DNA from 4 places in the Paenibacillus sp. GCM10027630 genome. Region 2 is predicted to be linked to each of the others. Evidence: predicted binding sites of a transcription regulator. Region 2 holds the regulator's gene; each other region holds the start of a gene.
The links. The regulator Rex, encoded in region 2, represses fermentation and respiration genes when NADH is low (regulators of the CRP and FNR family bind a similar motif). The targets are predictions, from matches to a motif close to TTGTGAAATATTTCACAA.

Region 1 (3,918 bases), on a different contig from region 2:
CCGCATATGCTGCTAGCTGATGTCATGCGGCTTTCTTGGCTGCCCATCTACTCTTTTTCCAGTTGCTTTAAATAATAAAGGATCCCCGCTCGATCCACGTTTGAAAATTGTAAAGGATTGCTGCGAATTAATTCTGATAGTTCTTTTATGGTAACCCATTTAATATCCGTTGTTTCGTCTCCGGACTTCAGAATCTCACCTTCAGCTCTGCATCTAAAATAATACCCTACTGAATCAATAGGTCCCTTTAATGTTTGATATGCACCAAATGGTTTAATGCATTCAACTTCAAATTCTGGATTTATTCCGGTTGTGTCAATTCTTGTGTCTTCTCCTTCAATTTCAGTTACTTCCAATCCGGTCTCTTCCTTTACTTCTCTTCTCAATGCTTGTATTAACGATTCAAATGGCTCGATTCTTCCTCCAGGCAATTCAATCTTTAATGGTTCATTGGGTTTATTTCTTGTTTGAATTACGATTTGTCTTTCATTATTAAAATCTCTTTCAATTATCGCTCTAGAGTTAACAAAAAACATAGGATCAATCCCCTCTTTACACATCATTTCAGTTTTCTTGCCGACCCAGGATCGCTTGTGAAAATGCAGTTCTTTCTTTCTTTCTATTATAACAACCATTGTAAATATTGGAAATTAAAAAGGATAAAAACGACACACTTGCCTTCCGCCTTTTAAGAGTAGCCTCATTTTAATCAGCTCATTGAATATGCACTATAATAAATATATAGTTAGATACAGGGTCCGCCGCTTTCACGGACAAGTACGTCGTCAGTGTGGCGGCGATCGCCGTTCGAACATGCTGAATAAGGAGTGATTGGAAACTATGATTGAACACATTCGCATGAACAATGTCCAGCGTTTTGCCGGATTCGGGGCGCTTTACGATGAAAATCGGCCTACTGCCCCACAAGAGGTGGTCAAGCTACTAACGACATACTTGAATCGCAAGCCACAAACGGTAGTTGATGTGGGCTGCGGCACCGGCCTTTCTTCCTTTCTATGGTTGGATGAAGCGGAGAGCATCATAGGCGTTGAGCCGAGCGACGATATGCGTTCGGTTGCCTTAGCCAAATGGGAGGCGATGAATAAGCCGAACAAACTGCAATTTGTCAAAGGCCTTTCCCATCAATTAGAAGTACCGTCAGCAACTGTGGACATCGTCACTTGCTCTCAATCGTTTCATTGGATGGAGCCTCAAAGTACGCTTCGCGAGTTTGCCCGTGTCCTTCGTCCAGGCGGTGTATTCGCAGCTTACGATTGTGACTGGCCGCCAGCGCTCGATTGGACAATTGAAGAGAATTACCGGAGAATCAATGAATTGGGTGATGCACGTGCGACGGAGCTAGCACAAGATGAGCAGCGAGCATTCAAATGGAACAAGGATGAGCATCTCCAGAACATTCGCAGCTCTGGCTTATTCCGATATACCAGGGAAATCGTCTTTCATCAATGGGAAATGTGCAATGCAGCGCGTTATGTGAATATCGCATTAAGCCAAGGTGGACTGCAAACTGCATTGAAGCTTGGAGCAGACGAACTGCATGCGGAAGTCGCAGCATTTCGTGAACTGGTGGCTCAAGTATTTGCAGGAGAAGAAAGGCCCATTTTATTTGGCTACAGAATGCGTCTAGGCATTGTGTAACTTACGTAACAGTGCAGCCACCGAGAGCGGATTTAGAAAAGCACCAATCCACAGACCGTGAAGGAGAATTCTGGAAGGAAGCCTCCCACAAATACCCGCTTCAAGGTATATAAATTAGTATGCTATCTTATCAGTTATATCTTCCCAAATGATAAACCAACGGCAGTCTTGAACATTAATTTATGTTCTAGGCTGCCGTTGTTGTTATTAGACTATTGGCTTTACTTATTCTGCCTTCACAAAATGGTCGCATTTTCAACGCTATTCATAGCTCACTATGTGATTAAAATCACATAATCTCTTAGCTTAATCTGCCAAGATAAGAGCATGAGAACGAAGCTCGTTGTCCCCCAATCATTTGAAGAAAGTGAGGATCTATCATTATGGATTTAATCATGCTTGCACGCACGCAATTCGCTTCAACGACCATTTTTCATTTTTTCTTTGTCCCAGTTTCAATTGGCCTCGCCCTCCTGATTGCTATTATGGAAACGATCTATGTAGTAAAAGGACGGGAAGAATACAAGCAAATGGCACAATTCTGGGGAAAGCTTTTTCTGATCAACTTTGCCATCGGGATTGTCACTGGCATTTTGCAAGAATTCCAATTCGGTATGAACTGGTCCAATTATTCCCGCTTTGTGGGTGATGTATTTGGAGCTCCACTCGCAATTGAAGCGCTGCTTGCCTTCTTTATGGAGTCTACCTTCATAGGACTATGGATTTTTGGCTGGGAGCGCCTCTCGCCTAAGCTTCATTTACTTTGTATCTGGTTGGTTACGCTCGGCACTTCCATGTCAGCATTCTGGATTCTGGCTGCCAATTCGTTTATGCAGCGCCCGGTCGGCTTTACGATAGCCAATGGACGTGCCGAGATGAATGACATTTTTGCACTATTAGGGAACGGACAGCTGTGGGTCGAGTTTCCTCACACCTTGCTTGGAGCTTTTGCAACAGGCGCCTTCCTTGTCACAGGAATCAGCGCGTGGAAGCTGCTAAAAGGCCAAGAGATGTCCTTCTTCCGCAAATCTTTTCAGATCGCTGCACTTGTGGGCTTGATCGCTTCCGTAGGTGTTGCCTTGTTCGGTCACCAGCAAGCTCAATATTTAGTCAAAACCCAACCGATGAAAATGGCCGCTAGCGAAGGCTTATGGGGAAAAAGCGGTGATCCCGCTCCTTGGACCGTAATTGCAAGCATTGATCCAATCAAGCAGAAAAACAGCGGTGAAATCAAAATCCCTTATTTGCTAAGCTATTTGTCGCATAGTCAATTTTCCGGTGAGGTAAAAGGAATGCTTGAACTGCAGGCTCAATACACCGAGCAATATGGGCCAGGTAACTATATTCCACCTGTCCGCACAACATTTTGGAGCTTCCGAATTATGGTGGCTGCAGGGTCGATTATGATACTAGTGGGGATGTATGCCATCTATTTGTGGGTACGCCACAAAATGACGAAGCCTACTAACTGGTTCATGCGAATAATGGTCGCTAGCATTTCACTGCCGTTCATTGCCAACACCGCTGGGTGGATTATGACCGAGATCGGACGTCAACCATGGACGGTCTTCGGACTCATGCGGACGGAAGACGGGATTTCGCCAAGCGTATCTGCTGGTCAGGTGCTCTTTTCCCTGCTATCGTTTACAGCCATATACTCAGTGATTGCCGTTATTATGGTGATGTTATTTATTCGTATCATTAAAAAGGGACCTTATGAGTCGACCAAGTCAACTCATGAATCAAGCGATCCATACGATAAGGAGGAGTATCATGCTATCTCTTAACGAACTTTGGTTTGTACTGGTTGCCGTATTATTCATAGGCTTCTTTTTCCTGGAAGGGTTTGACTTCGGAGTCGGCATGTCCACCTCCTTGCTTGCCCGCACAGACGGTGAACGCCGAGTGCTTATTAACTCTATCGGGCCTTTTTGGGACGGCAATGAGGTATGGCTGATTACTGCAGGTGGGGCGATGTTCGCCGCTTTTCCTCACTGGTATGCCACGATGTTCAGTGGCTATTATACACCTCTGGTTCTGGTGCTTCTCGCCTTAATTGGACGTGGAGTTGCATTCGAATTCAGAAGCAAGCTGGAGAATACCCGGTGGAGGAAAACTTGGGATGTCGTCATTTTTCTCGGCAGCCTTCTGCCTCCCCTGCTCCTTGGCGTTGCCTTTTCCGGCATGATAAAGGGGCTGCCCATCGGCAGTGATATGGAAATGAATGCAGGTTTTTTTGATATTGTGAATGGCTACACG
Region 2 (3,918 bases):
CCTGTAGGATTTCAGGCTGCAGTGCTTAAAGGCAGAAGCCATTATTTATGCTTGCGTAAATTTGAGCAGAAGATGAATGTTCAGGACTTTGAGAATGGTAAAGATGATCGGCTGTCAGCAGGACAAATGCTGGTATGGCTTAGTGAAACGAAGCATGGGGACGATGAGGAGCTGCATTTTGGAAATAAAGGTGTGCAGTTTTGGCATTCTGTTGCAAGTGATACGGATTCTTGTTTAAACAGGGCTTGTCCCTGGTTTAAGAAATGCTTCTACCATCGTGCAAGGCATCAATCAAATACAGCAGACGTCATTATTACGAATCACTCTTTGTTATTTACTGATATGAAAGCGGAGAACAGGCTTCTGCCTAGCTACAAGCATCTTGTAATCGATGAAGCTCATCATTTTGAAGAAGTTGCTAGCAAGCATCTGGGTATAGAGCTTTATTACGGAGCTTTCTTGAGTACCCTTTGGTGGTTGTTTAAGGATAGCAGGAGCGGTCAATTACCGCTGCTTCGCTTAAAGCTGCAAAAGCACGAGAAGGATCAAATACAGACCTGGTGTCAATCAATAGATGAAGTAACGCCTAAACTGCTGCAAATTAAAGAAGAGTGGGATGAGCTGGCTGAGCTGCTGTATCAGCTGGTAGTAACTCGCTCTGACCCTTCGCAATCCGAAGCCGGCCAGCTAGTGTACCGGGTTAAAAAAGATGAAACACCCAACGGTTGGGACAAACTTCTGGTGCTTGAGGATAATATTTTCATTCATATGAATGAAGTTATAAAGAGGCTGGAAAAGCTGTTTAATGAGATGAAAGAAATGCAAGATGAGTTGGACATTCAAGGGATATTAACCGATTTAAACGGAACTCTCAAGGAAATGTACCGCCACCGTGATAATTTACATTTTTTTATGACCATGCCCGACGATAATTATGTGTATTGGATTGAAGCGGGGAATGGTAAAAGCAAGTCGCTTCAGCTGGTAAGTGTACCTATTGATGTAAGCTCCATGCTGCAGCAATCTTTCTTTGGTATAAAAGATAGTGTCATTCTGACTTCAGCAACCTTGTCGGTTGGCAAATCATTTGATTATACATGTGAGCAGCTAGGCTTGGAAACTAAAGAAGATGAGAGCAAGCTGAAGACGGTTCAGCTTCCATCCCCGTTTAATTATCGGCAGCAGGCACTTGTCGCCATCCCAAGAGATTTTCCAAGCATACGCGGCAATAACGGCGAAAAAATATTTATGGACCATCTGAGTATGTCTCTCGCTGAGGTAGCTTTGGAAATGAAGGGACGTATGCTGGTGCTGTTCACCTCAAACAGGATGCTAAAGCTGGCACATACTGCATTGAAAGATAAGCTAAGTCCATTTGGCATCCAAGTGCTTGGGCAGGGAGTAGACAGCAGTAATCGCAGCAAGCTGACAAGGCTTTTTCAAAGCAGTCCCGCGAGCATTTTACTTGGTACTAGCAGCTTTTGGGAAGGAGTGGATATTCCGGGGGAAGCATTGAGCTGTCTGGCTATTGTACGTTTGCCTTTTCAACCTCCCAACCATCCGCTTGTTGAAGCGAAAACTGAGAATTTGAAGAAGCTGGGTCATAATCCCTTTATGAAGCTATCGGTGCCTCAAGCGGTTATTCGCTTTAAGCAAGGTTTTGGCCGTCTCGTAAGAACGGCGAAAGACAGAGGCATAGTTATCATATACGATACGAGGGTAATTGATACGACCTATGGCAAGTATTTTCTATACTCTCTGCCAGGTCCCAAAATAGAACATATGCCTACAAGTCAATTAGTTCCGAGAATCAAGCAGTGGATGGGGGAAAGCGATATATGAAAACATTAAAAATATCGGAAGCAGTTGTCCGCAGACTGCCGATTTATTTGCGCTTCCTTAACGAGCTGAGCAAGAAAAATGTGCATACTGTTTCATCCCAGGATCTAGGTATTAAGCTTGATTTAAATCCGGCGCAAATACGCAAAGACCTTGCCTATTTCGGTGAATTTGGCAAAAAGGGCATTGGTTATGATGTAGATTATTTGATCGAGAAAATCCGCCAAATTCTTAAAATTGACAAGGTGATCCCAGTTGTATTGGTTGGTGCCGGGAATTTAGGCCGAGCGCTCTGCAATTATAATGCTTATCTTAAGGATAATATGAAAATTGTCGCTATTTTTGATGAGCTTCAGAGCAAGGTAGGGGAGTCAATCAATCATTTGAAAGTAAAGCCGATGAAGGAGCTTAAAGAAACTATACAAGGCTTGAACATTCGGATTGGAATTATTACAGTGCCTGCAGCAGAAGCCCAGAATGTTGCAAACCAGTTTGTTGAAGGCGGAGTAGAAGCTATTTTAAATTTTGCTCCGATTATTATAAAAGTTCCGAGTGAGGTGCGCGTGCATCACGCTGATTTTACTACTGAGCTGCAAAGCTTGGCGTATTATTTGGATGAATAGTCAACAGTATGGATTATTAGACATAAAAAGAACGTCAGGAGCTCCTGACGTTCTTTTTATGTTCACTATTACTCTAAAAGAATAGGAATACGACTTTGTAAAGCAGAAAAGCAACAACCATACTAATTGGAATTGTAATGATCCAGGTCATAACCATTTTCGTAACCGTCGCCCATTTCACATCATGGAATCTCATAACAGATCCGGTACCAATAATGGATGATGAGATTACATGAGTAGTGGATAAAGGCATTCCCATATGGGTAGAAACTTGAATAACTATGGATGAGTTTAAATCAGAAGCGAAGCCGTTAATAGGTTCGATCTTGATCAGTTTTTTACTCATTGTTTTAATGATTCGCATACCGCCTATCGATGTGCCTAACCCCATAGCTATAGCGGCGCTTATTTTAACCCATAAGGGGACATCCATGGTGGTTTGATAGCCTAAAGTGACGAGAGCAAAAACCATGATTCCCATCGCTTTTTGAGCATCGTTCCCTCCGTGGGATATGGATAGTAACCCGGCAGAAATAATTTGAAAAAATCGGAAGGTTCTATTGAGCTTGGATCGTGAATGATTGCCGCCTACAATGATAAGCTGACGAATAATCCACATGATGATAAAACCTGTTCCAAAAGCAACTATTGGAGATAAAACCAAAATTAGAATAATTTCTCTGAAACCACTCCAATTGAGTGCCGCTGTCCCGGCTCCAGCTATAACACTACCAGCTAAAGATCCGATCAAAGTATGAGAGGAAGAAGAAGGGATTCCGAAATACCAAGTCACTAGATTCCAAATAATAGCGGACAAAAGTGCGGCAATAAGTATGGGTACACCATTCTCAATTTCGGCCGGATTGGCTACTTTTCCACCGACGGTTTTGGCTACCTCTGAAGATAAGAATGCGCCAACGAAATTCAAAATCGCCGCATAAAAGACAGCAACTCTTGGAGTTAGCGCTCGGGTAGAAATTGAGGTGGCAATGGCATTGGCTGTATCGTGAAAGCCGTTAATAAAGTCAAACAGCAGCGCCAGTCCAACAATGATCAACAATAAGGTTAACATAGTCTCCTCCTACCAAATATGGACGACTGCTTACGAATAACGCAATACTACGCTTTCCAGTATATTTGCAACATCTTCACAGGCATCTGTTGTTTGCTCCATACGTTCATAAAGCTCTTTCAGCTTAAAATCATGATATGGATCTTTAGGGTTTAGAAATATTTCTCTGATGCCTTCCCTCATTAGACGATCGGCTTCGTTTTCGAGGCTGTTGATTTGAACCGTGTGCTCGGTCATTTGCATGTACTTTTTCTTGGAAAGCAGCTTGAAAGCATCGAGGATGTGCTGGCAGCTTGCTACAATAACCGCGGAGAATTCTTTCATATACTTATCGCTCTCGGAGATATTCAAATAGTCAAAACGGGCAATCGTGGCTTCAATGCC
Region 3 (3,918 bases), on a different contig from region 2:
GTATCATTACCGGATATCGCCAATCAGTTTAAGATCCCACCTTCGACGGCTAATTGGGTTAATACAGGTTTCATCATTTTTTTCGCAATCGGGACGCTTATATTTAGTAAAATATCCGATACTTATGGTGTTAAAAGGTTGCTTGTGGCTGGCCTGTTGATCTATAGCGGAGGATCGTTGCTCGGCTTTCTTGCACAATTCTCTTTCCCATCAGTAATAGCCGCTCGGATTATTCAGGGGATCGGAGCATCGGCAGTTCCCGGACTTATTATGGTCATCGTGGCAAAATACATCGGATCAAAAGATCGAGGCAAAGCATTCGGTTTGATCGGGTCGATGGTCGCTCTAGGCGAGGGCATTGGTCCGGTAATTGGAGGGATAATTGCAGATTATATCCATTGGTCCTTCCTATTCTTACTTCCCATGATGACACTTGTGTCTATCCCGTTCTTCCTTAAAGTATTGCCTAATGAGATTACGCCTAAAGGGAAATTGGATGTTGTAGAGGTATCGCAATTGTCAACCGGAATAATGACATTCACCTTGACGTCCTTATTTTTGAACCGAAAGTTTATGGCCGGTGTCCTGACGGGATGCGTATTATTAGGCACTGTAGCTGGTTTTGTCTCAATGATACCTTACTTGATGCGAGATGTTCATCAACTAACTACAAGCATGATTGGAGGCGGGATTATATTTCCCGGCACCATCAGCGTCGTTCTCTTCGGTATTGTTGGTGGCACCTTGGTCGATAAAAGAGGAATAAATCTTGTATGGTATCTTGGGATAATTCTAATCGTCACGAGTTTTTTAGTTATAGCGTTATTTTTAGATACAACACCTTGGTTGATGTCTGCTGCACTAATTCTGACTTTTGGCGGTCTTTCATTTGTTAAAACGGTGATATCAACCACAGTTGCAGAGGCTCTGGAGTCCAATGAAGCTGGGGCCGGAATGGGAATGCTCAACTTCGCTTGTTTTATGGCAGAAGGAGTAGGTATAGCAATGGTTGGAGGTTTGCTCTCCCAACGCTTGCTGGACTTCCCATTACTTCCAACAGTAACCCTTTCCGCGGCATTTCTATTTAGTAATTTGATACTGCTTCTTATTGTCTTCATCGTAATTGGTGGAGTCATATACACTATGGCATACAGAAAAAGTTAGCGCTGGTTTATCTTTGTTATTGGTAATATCATAAAAACAGCCGTGGTACATGTACCGCGGCTGTTTTTTCGCATATTTTTGTTGAAATGTTGGATGGTTCACCACGCTTCGAGTCATCAGATATCAACCTGTGAGGGCTAAATGGCTGTCATAAAACTGCCACTTTTGTTATTGAAATCAGTAATTTTTGCTGCTTCTTGAACAAATGATGGCGTCCTTGAAACAACTATGTGACAGAATTCACATAAATTTGTGACATCCTTCAAACTCGATTGTTTTATTGGTTATGCGCAACTATGCTGAAAGTATCGATCCCAGGAAAGGAGCTCATCAATGAAATTCAAATGGACTTTACTGGCAGTACTTTTTACCATCGTCACAAGTTTAACTGGTTGCGGGAAATTAGCGGTGTTGGATCCTAAAGGACCGCAAGCTCAAAGACAAGCTGATGACATTATGCTATCTATCGGGCTAATGTCAGCTATTGTCATTATTGTGTTCATAATTTTAGTATTTATGTTAGTTAAATACCGTGCGTCCAAACAAGCCGATGATTATGAACCTCCTCATATTGAAGGAAGCAAGGTTGTAGAATCGATTGTTGTTGGAATTCCCATTCTCATCATCATTTTCCTTTCGGTGGTCTCTGTTCGGAGTAATTATATCGTTGAGGCGACACCTCAAGGGTATGAGGGTCAGAAACCATTAGTTGTCTACGCCTCATCATCTAATTGGAAGTGGCATTTTAGTTATCCCGAAGAAAATATAGAAACCGTAAACTACTTGTATATTCCAACTAATCGCCCCCTTGAATTTAAGCTGTATTCTTACGGGCCGATCACCAGCTTCTGGATTCCACAGCTAGGTGGGCAAAAGTATGCGATGGCTGACATGGTTAACACGCTGCATTTGGCAGCGGACGTTCCAGGTGAATACATGGGCCGTAATGCAAACTTCAGCGGTAAAGGCTTCGCTGAAAATACATTTAATGTCAAAGCCATACCTGAAGCCAAGTTTAAGGAATGGGTTGATGAGGTTAAGCAAACTGCCAAACCTCTAACAAAAGCAAAATTCGATGAGCTGTTGAAACCAGGCCATCTTGGGCAGTTAACGTTCACAGGGACTCATTTAGACTTTTTGCCGCCGCCAGAACACGGACATCATGGGTCAGCTGGTATAGAGACTGATACTAATACGGCTACTGATACTATCACTAATATTGATAAGGGTTCAGAACATGCACATGAAGGGAGACATTAAAGCATGGACTTCTTTGAACGATTTGCTGTGCCTCATCCAAGTCCAGCTATTTATGCATCAATGGTCGCCATTGCACTTACAACCATTGCGATCATCGCTGGCTTAACTTATTTCAAAAAATGGGGTTATCTTTGGAGAGAATGGCTAACAACTGTTGACCATAAACGAATTGGTATCATGTATTTGATATCCGCTCTTATTATGCTTTTTCGTGGCGGTGTAGATGCATTAATGATGCGTGCACAAACGGCCGTACCGGATAATGCACTGTTAGATGCCCAACATTATAACGAAGTTTTTTCAACGCATGGGATTGTTATGATTATCTTTATGGCTATGCCTTTCATCTATGCCTTAATGAATTTCGTTGTTCCCTTGCAAATTGGAGCACGTGACGTAGCGTTTCCACGCTTGAATGCATTAAGCTTCTGGCTATTCTTCATGGGGGCCATGCTGCTTAACATTTCATTCGTCATAGGCGGTTCCCCTGATTCAGGCTGGACGGCTTACTTCCCGCTATCAGGCAATGAGTTCAGTGAATCTGTAGGAACAAACTATTATGCGCTTGCTCTGCAAATATCCGGTATTGGTACTTTAATATCAGGTATTAACTTCATTGTGACCATCTTAAAAATGAGAGCACCTGGTTTGAAATTAATGAAAATGCCAATGTTCACATGGTCTGCCTTAACCGCAAACGTAATCGTTGTATTTGCTTTCCCTGTATTAACTGTGGCGCTAATTATGATGACCATGGATCGGTTATTCGGAACACACTTCTTTTCAACGACAAATGGCGGTATGGATATGCTATGGGCGAACCTGTTCTGGGTTTGGGGTCATCCTGAGGTTTATATCTTAATTCTCCCAGCATTCGGTGTTTATAGTGAGATTATCTCTACCTTTGCACGCCGTAACCTATATGGTTATAAGTCAATGGTAGCATCAATGGTGATCATCTCTTTCCTGTCCTTCTTAGTATGGACACATCATTTCTTTACAATGGGTCAAGGAGCACTTACGAATAGTATCTTCTCCATCACAACCATGGCTATTGCTGTTCCAACCGGAATTAAAATATTTAACTGGTTGTTTACACTTTGGAAAGGGAAAATCGTATTTACCGTACCCATGCTTTATGCAATAGGCTTCATTCCAATTTTCACAATTGGTGGAGTTACCGGGGTCATGCTCGCTATGTCAGCGGCTGATTATCAGTACCATAATACGATGTTTCTCGTAGCTCATTTCCATTACACTATTATCCCAGGAGTTGTATTCGCCATGATAGCAGGACTCACCTATTGGTGGCCCAAAATGTTCGGCTTCATGCTTAATGAACGAATCGGCAAATGGGCATTCTGGTTTATTGCAATCAGCTTTAATGTCACCTTCTTCCCAATGTTCTTTACGGGGTTAGATGGCCAAGCTCGTCGTATGTACACCTATTCCGAATCAACTGGATTTGGGCCGCTCAATATGCTTTCATTTGTC
Region 4 (3,918 bases), on a different contig from region 2:
ACATACTTGGTTCGCGGTAAATACAAAAATCCGCCTACGCCGGATAAGAAAAATTTCGAAACCCGTGCACCTTTTGACCAAGAAGTTATCCAGATGATCGAAAAGGGCGAAGTTCCGACCATTAATGTTGAAAAAATGGAAGGAGACAACGTTTGGATCAGCTTCCTTACCTCCATTATTCCGTTCGTTATTATTTTCATCCTGTTCTTCTTCCTGTTAAACCAGGCGCAGGGTGGCGGCGGTAAAGTAATGAACTTCGGGAAGAGCCGCGCTAGGCTGTATAATGAAGAGAAGAAGCGCGTGACCTTTGAAGATGTGGCGGGGGCCGATGAGGAGAAACAAGAGCTTGTAGAAGTTGTAGAGTTTTTGAAGGATCCTCGGAAATTTGCTGCTGTAGGAGCTCGAATTCCTAAAGGGGTATTATTGAATGGTCCTCCGGGAACAGGTAAAACCTTGCTGGCACGTGCTGTTGCAGGTGAAGCAGGCGTTCCATTCTTCAGCATAAGCGGTTCCGACTTCGTGGAAATGTTCGTCGGTGTCGGCGCATCCCGTGTACGTGACTTGTTTGAGAATGCCAAGAAGAATGCTCCTTGTATTATATTTATAGACGAGATTGATGCTGTAGGTCGTCAGCGTGGCGCCGGTTTAGGCGGCGGACATGATGAGCGCGAGCAGACACTTAACCAGCTCCTCGTGGAGATGGATGGTTTTGGCGCCAATGAAGGTATTATCATTGTTGCTGCAACAAACCGGCCGGATATTTTGGACCCAGCGTTGTTGCGTCCAGGTCGTTTTGACCGTCAGATTACGGTTGATCGCCCGGATATCAAGGGCCGTGAAGCGGTACTGAAAGTGCATTCTCGCAACAAACCGCTTAATAAAGATGTTAAGCTTGAAGCATTGGCACGTTATACAACAGGCTTTACCGGTGCCGATTTGGAAAATTTAATGAACGAAGCGGCGCTGATTGCAGCACGCCGTAATCGTAAAGATATTTCAATGGAAGAGCTGGACGAAGCCTTCGACCGTGTCGTTGTAGGTACGCAGAAGAAGAGCCGGGTTGTCAGCGAACGTGAGAAACGCATGGTCGCTTTCCATGAAGCGGGACATACTATTGTCGGTTACCATGTGGAAAATGCGGAAATGGTTCATAAGGTCACGATTGTTCCGAGAGGACGCGCTGGCGGTTATGTAATGATGCTCCCTAAAGATGGCGAAGACCGTATGATGAACACCAAGACCGAGCTTCTTGATAAAGTAACAGGTCTCCTTGCGGGTCGTGTGTCTGAAGAAATGTTTATTGGCGAAGTTGGAACTGGCGCTTACAGTGACTTCCAACGTGCAACGACTATTGTTCGTAAAATGATCATGGAGTACGGAATGAGCGATAAGCTGGGTCCGATGCAATTCGGTAACGTACAAGGGCAAGTATTCCTTGGCCGTGATCTGGGACATGAGCAGAATTATAGTGATGCTATTGCATACGAAATCGACCAGGAAATGCAGACGATTATCCGCAGCTGTTATGCTAACGCAAAGGCAACACTTGAGAAGTATGCGGATCAGGTTCGCCTGATTGCAGAAACTTTGATTGTGAAGGAAACGTTGGAGAAGGATCAGATCAAACAGTTAATCGATACCGGTAAATTAGACGAGGTCAGCTCCACGGATGTGAAGGTTAACATTCAAAGCCAGCAGACAACGGCTGAAGCCAACAAGCTGGATTTCGATAAAGCTGCTGATCCAGGCGATGACGAGAAGAAAGAATCTTAATTTTACTATTAGAAATAAGCCGGGGCATTTTCCAATGCTTCCGGCTTTTTCTTCATTAGAGAAGGTTAAATATCGACTTCAGACGAGAAACTAGTCCTAAGGGAAAGAACGAGGAATAAGGCCGACTGATAATAGTAAATTCGGGCTAATTTGTGGTTATTTAAGCATTGACACCACCAAGGATGTTGTGTAAATTAGGTGTAAATCTTTAAATATTATGTGAACATTTTCACTAGGTAATTTGCAGTTAATAAAGGGGACCAGGACGGAAGGGACGGTGTGAAGATGGAAGCTTTGGCTTTAGAGCGTAAAGAGGAACAAAAGCGTGAGCTTAAGGAAAGAATTCTTCAATTGAAGAAAGAGCGTAATGCCATTATTCTTGCTCATTATTATCAGCGTGATGAAATTCAAGAGGTAGCAGATTTTAGGGGCGACTCCTTTTTATTGGCACAAAAAGCGGCATCAACCGATGCTGATGTTATAGTGTTCTGTGGTGTGCATTTTATGGGAGAAAGCGCTAAGATTTTGGCTCCGACCAAAACTGTCTTAATACCGGATGAGCGGGCTGGCTGTCCGATGGCCGATATGGTTAATGTGGATGGACTGCGCGCCTTAAAGAAGCAGCATCCGAATGCCAAGGTAGTTGCTTACATCAATACATCGGCCGATGTTAAATCAGAGACGGATATTTGCTGTACTTCAGCTAATGCGATTAAAGTAATCGAATCTGTTGATTCGGATGAAATCATCTGGGTACCGGATAAAAATTTGGGTGATTACGTATCCAAGTTTACCGACAAAAAAGTAATCATTTGGGAAGGGTATTGCAATACCCATGATATGCTCACTGTAAAAGATGTGGAGGAAATGAGAGCTCAGTATCCGAATGCCAAGTTTGTTGTTCATCCGGAGTGCCGTCCTGAAGTAGTTAAGCTGGGAGACTTTGTCGGCAGTACTACAGCGATTATTAAATATTGCAAAGAATCCGAACATCAGGAGTTTATTGTTGGTACTGAAGACGGTACAGGATTCCAACTAAGGTTGGATAGTCCGAACAAATCATTCCATTTTGCCACTAAATATTTGGTTTGCCCTAATATGAAGGTAAATAATTTGAAAAAGGTAGTACGCTGTCTTGAAACCATGCAGCCGCAAATATATGTGCCGCCACATGTCGCAGATCAAGCCAGAGCATCCCTGGAACGCATGCTGCTAGTGAAGTAGCATGCGTTACTCTCTTGTAAGAAGAGGTGAGCCTAACTATGATTCCACGTTATCTTGTAGATTTTGATATTAATGAATTGCCTCAAGTGCATATTGAAGTAATGGTGATCGGCGCGGGAATCGCCGGTCTTTTTACCGCTATAAAGGCTAGTGAAAAGTATAAAGTGCTTATGGTTACCAAGAAGTCTCTTCTTGATAGTAATACCCGCTATGCACAAGGCGGGATTGCTGCGGTTATTTCAGATGAGGATTCACCTGCCTATCACCGTCAGGATACTTTGGTTGCCGGAGCGGGATTATGTTCGCCATCTGCTGTCGATGTGCTGGTTCATGAAGGACCTGCAGGTGTTAAGGATTTAATACATATGGGGACACAGTTTGATTTGGAAAATGGTGAGTTTGCTCTTACGAAGGAAGGGGCGCACAGCCAACGGCGTATTTTACACGCACATGGCGACGCTACCGGCGCTGAGATCGTTCGTGCTTTGTCAGAGAAGACGAAGCTGGATCCGAATATTGAAGTTTGGGATGATCATTTTGTTATTGATTTGATCACTGAGGATGGCGAGTGTCTGGGTGCTTTAGTTCAAAGGCAGGACGGTCAGAAGTTATTTGTGAGAGCGAATGCAACTATCCTCTGCACAGGCGGAGCTGGGCAATTGTACCGCTATACAACGAATCCGGATATTGCTACAGGTGATGGTATCGCTATAGCTTACAGGGCTGGGGCTTTAATCCAGGATGTTGAGTTTATTCAGTTCCACCCGACGGCTTTATGTTATCCGGGAGCTCCAAGGTTTCTCGTATCGGAAGCGGTTCGCGGTGAAGGCGCTATCTTGCGCAATATTAAGGGCGAGCGCTTTATGGAGAAGTATCACCACCAGTTGGAGCTGGCTCCGAGGGATATTGTTGCCCGTGCTA

Region 1: the regulator Rex is predicted to act here: its motif matches at 1,937-1,954, upstream of ACFQ0C_RS01830 (cytochrome ubiquinol oxidase subunit I).
Region 3: the regulator Rex is predicted to act here: its motif matches at 1,393-1,410, upstream of qoxA (cytochrome aa3 quinol oxidase subunit II).
Region 4: the regulator Rex is predicted to act here: its motif matches at 1,991-2,008, upstream of nadA (quinolinate synthase NadA).

The regions. Positions count from the first base shown of each region.
Region 1 covers NZ_JBHTGY010000002.1:72,833-76,750, forward strand. The annotation lists gene ACFQ0C_RS01820 (NUDIX hydrolase) at 48-536, opposite strand; gene ACFQ0C_RS01825 (class I SAM-dependent methyltransferase) at 841-1,659, shown strand; gene ACFQ0C_RS01830 (cytochrome ubiquinol oxidase subunit I) at 2,043-3,446, shown strand; gene cydB (cytochrome d ubiquinol oxidase subunit II) at 3,433-3,918, shown strand, end outside.
Region 2 covers NZ_JBHTGY010000058.1:12,731-16,648, reverse strand. The annotation lists gene dinG (ATP-dependent DNA helicase DinG) at 1-1,842, shown strand, start outside; gene ACFQ0C_RS29035 (redox-sensing transcriptional repressor Rex) at 1,839-2,462, shown strand; gene ACFQ0C_RS29030 (inorganic phosphate transporter) at 2,536-3,534, opposite strand; gene ACFQ0C_RS29025 (DUF47 domain-containing protein) at 3,565-3,918, opposite strand, start outside.
Region 3 covers NZ_JBHTGY010000039.1:183,831-187,748, reverse strand. The annotation lists gene ACFQ0C_RS21320 (MFS transporter) at 1-1,164, shown strand, start outside; gene qoxA (cytochrome aa3 quinol oxidase subunit II) at 1,498-2,424, shown strand; gene qoxB (cytochrome aa3 quinol oxidase subunit I) at 2,428-3,918, shown strand, end outside.
Region 4 covers NZ_JBHTGY010000017.1:50,592-54,509, forward strand. The annotation lists gene ftsH (ATP-dependent zinc metalloprotease FtsH) at 1-1,773, shown strand, start outside; gene nadA (quinolinate synthase NadA) at 2,059-2,997, shown strand; gene nadB (L-aspartate oxidase) at 3,036-3,918, shown strand, end outside.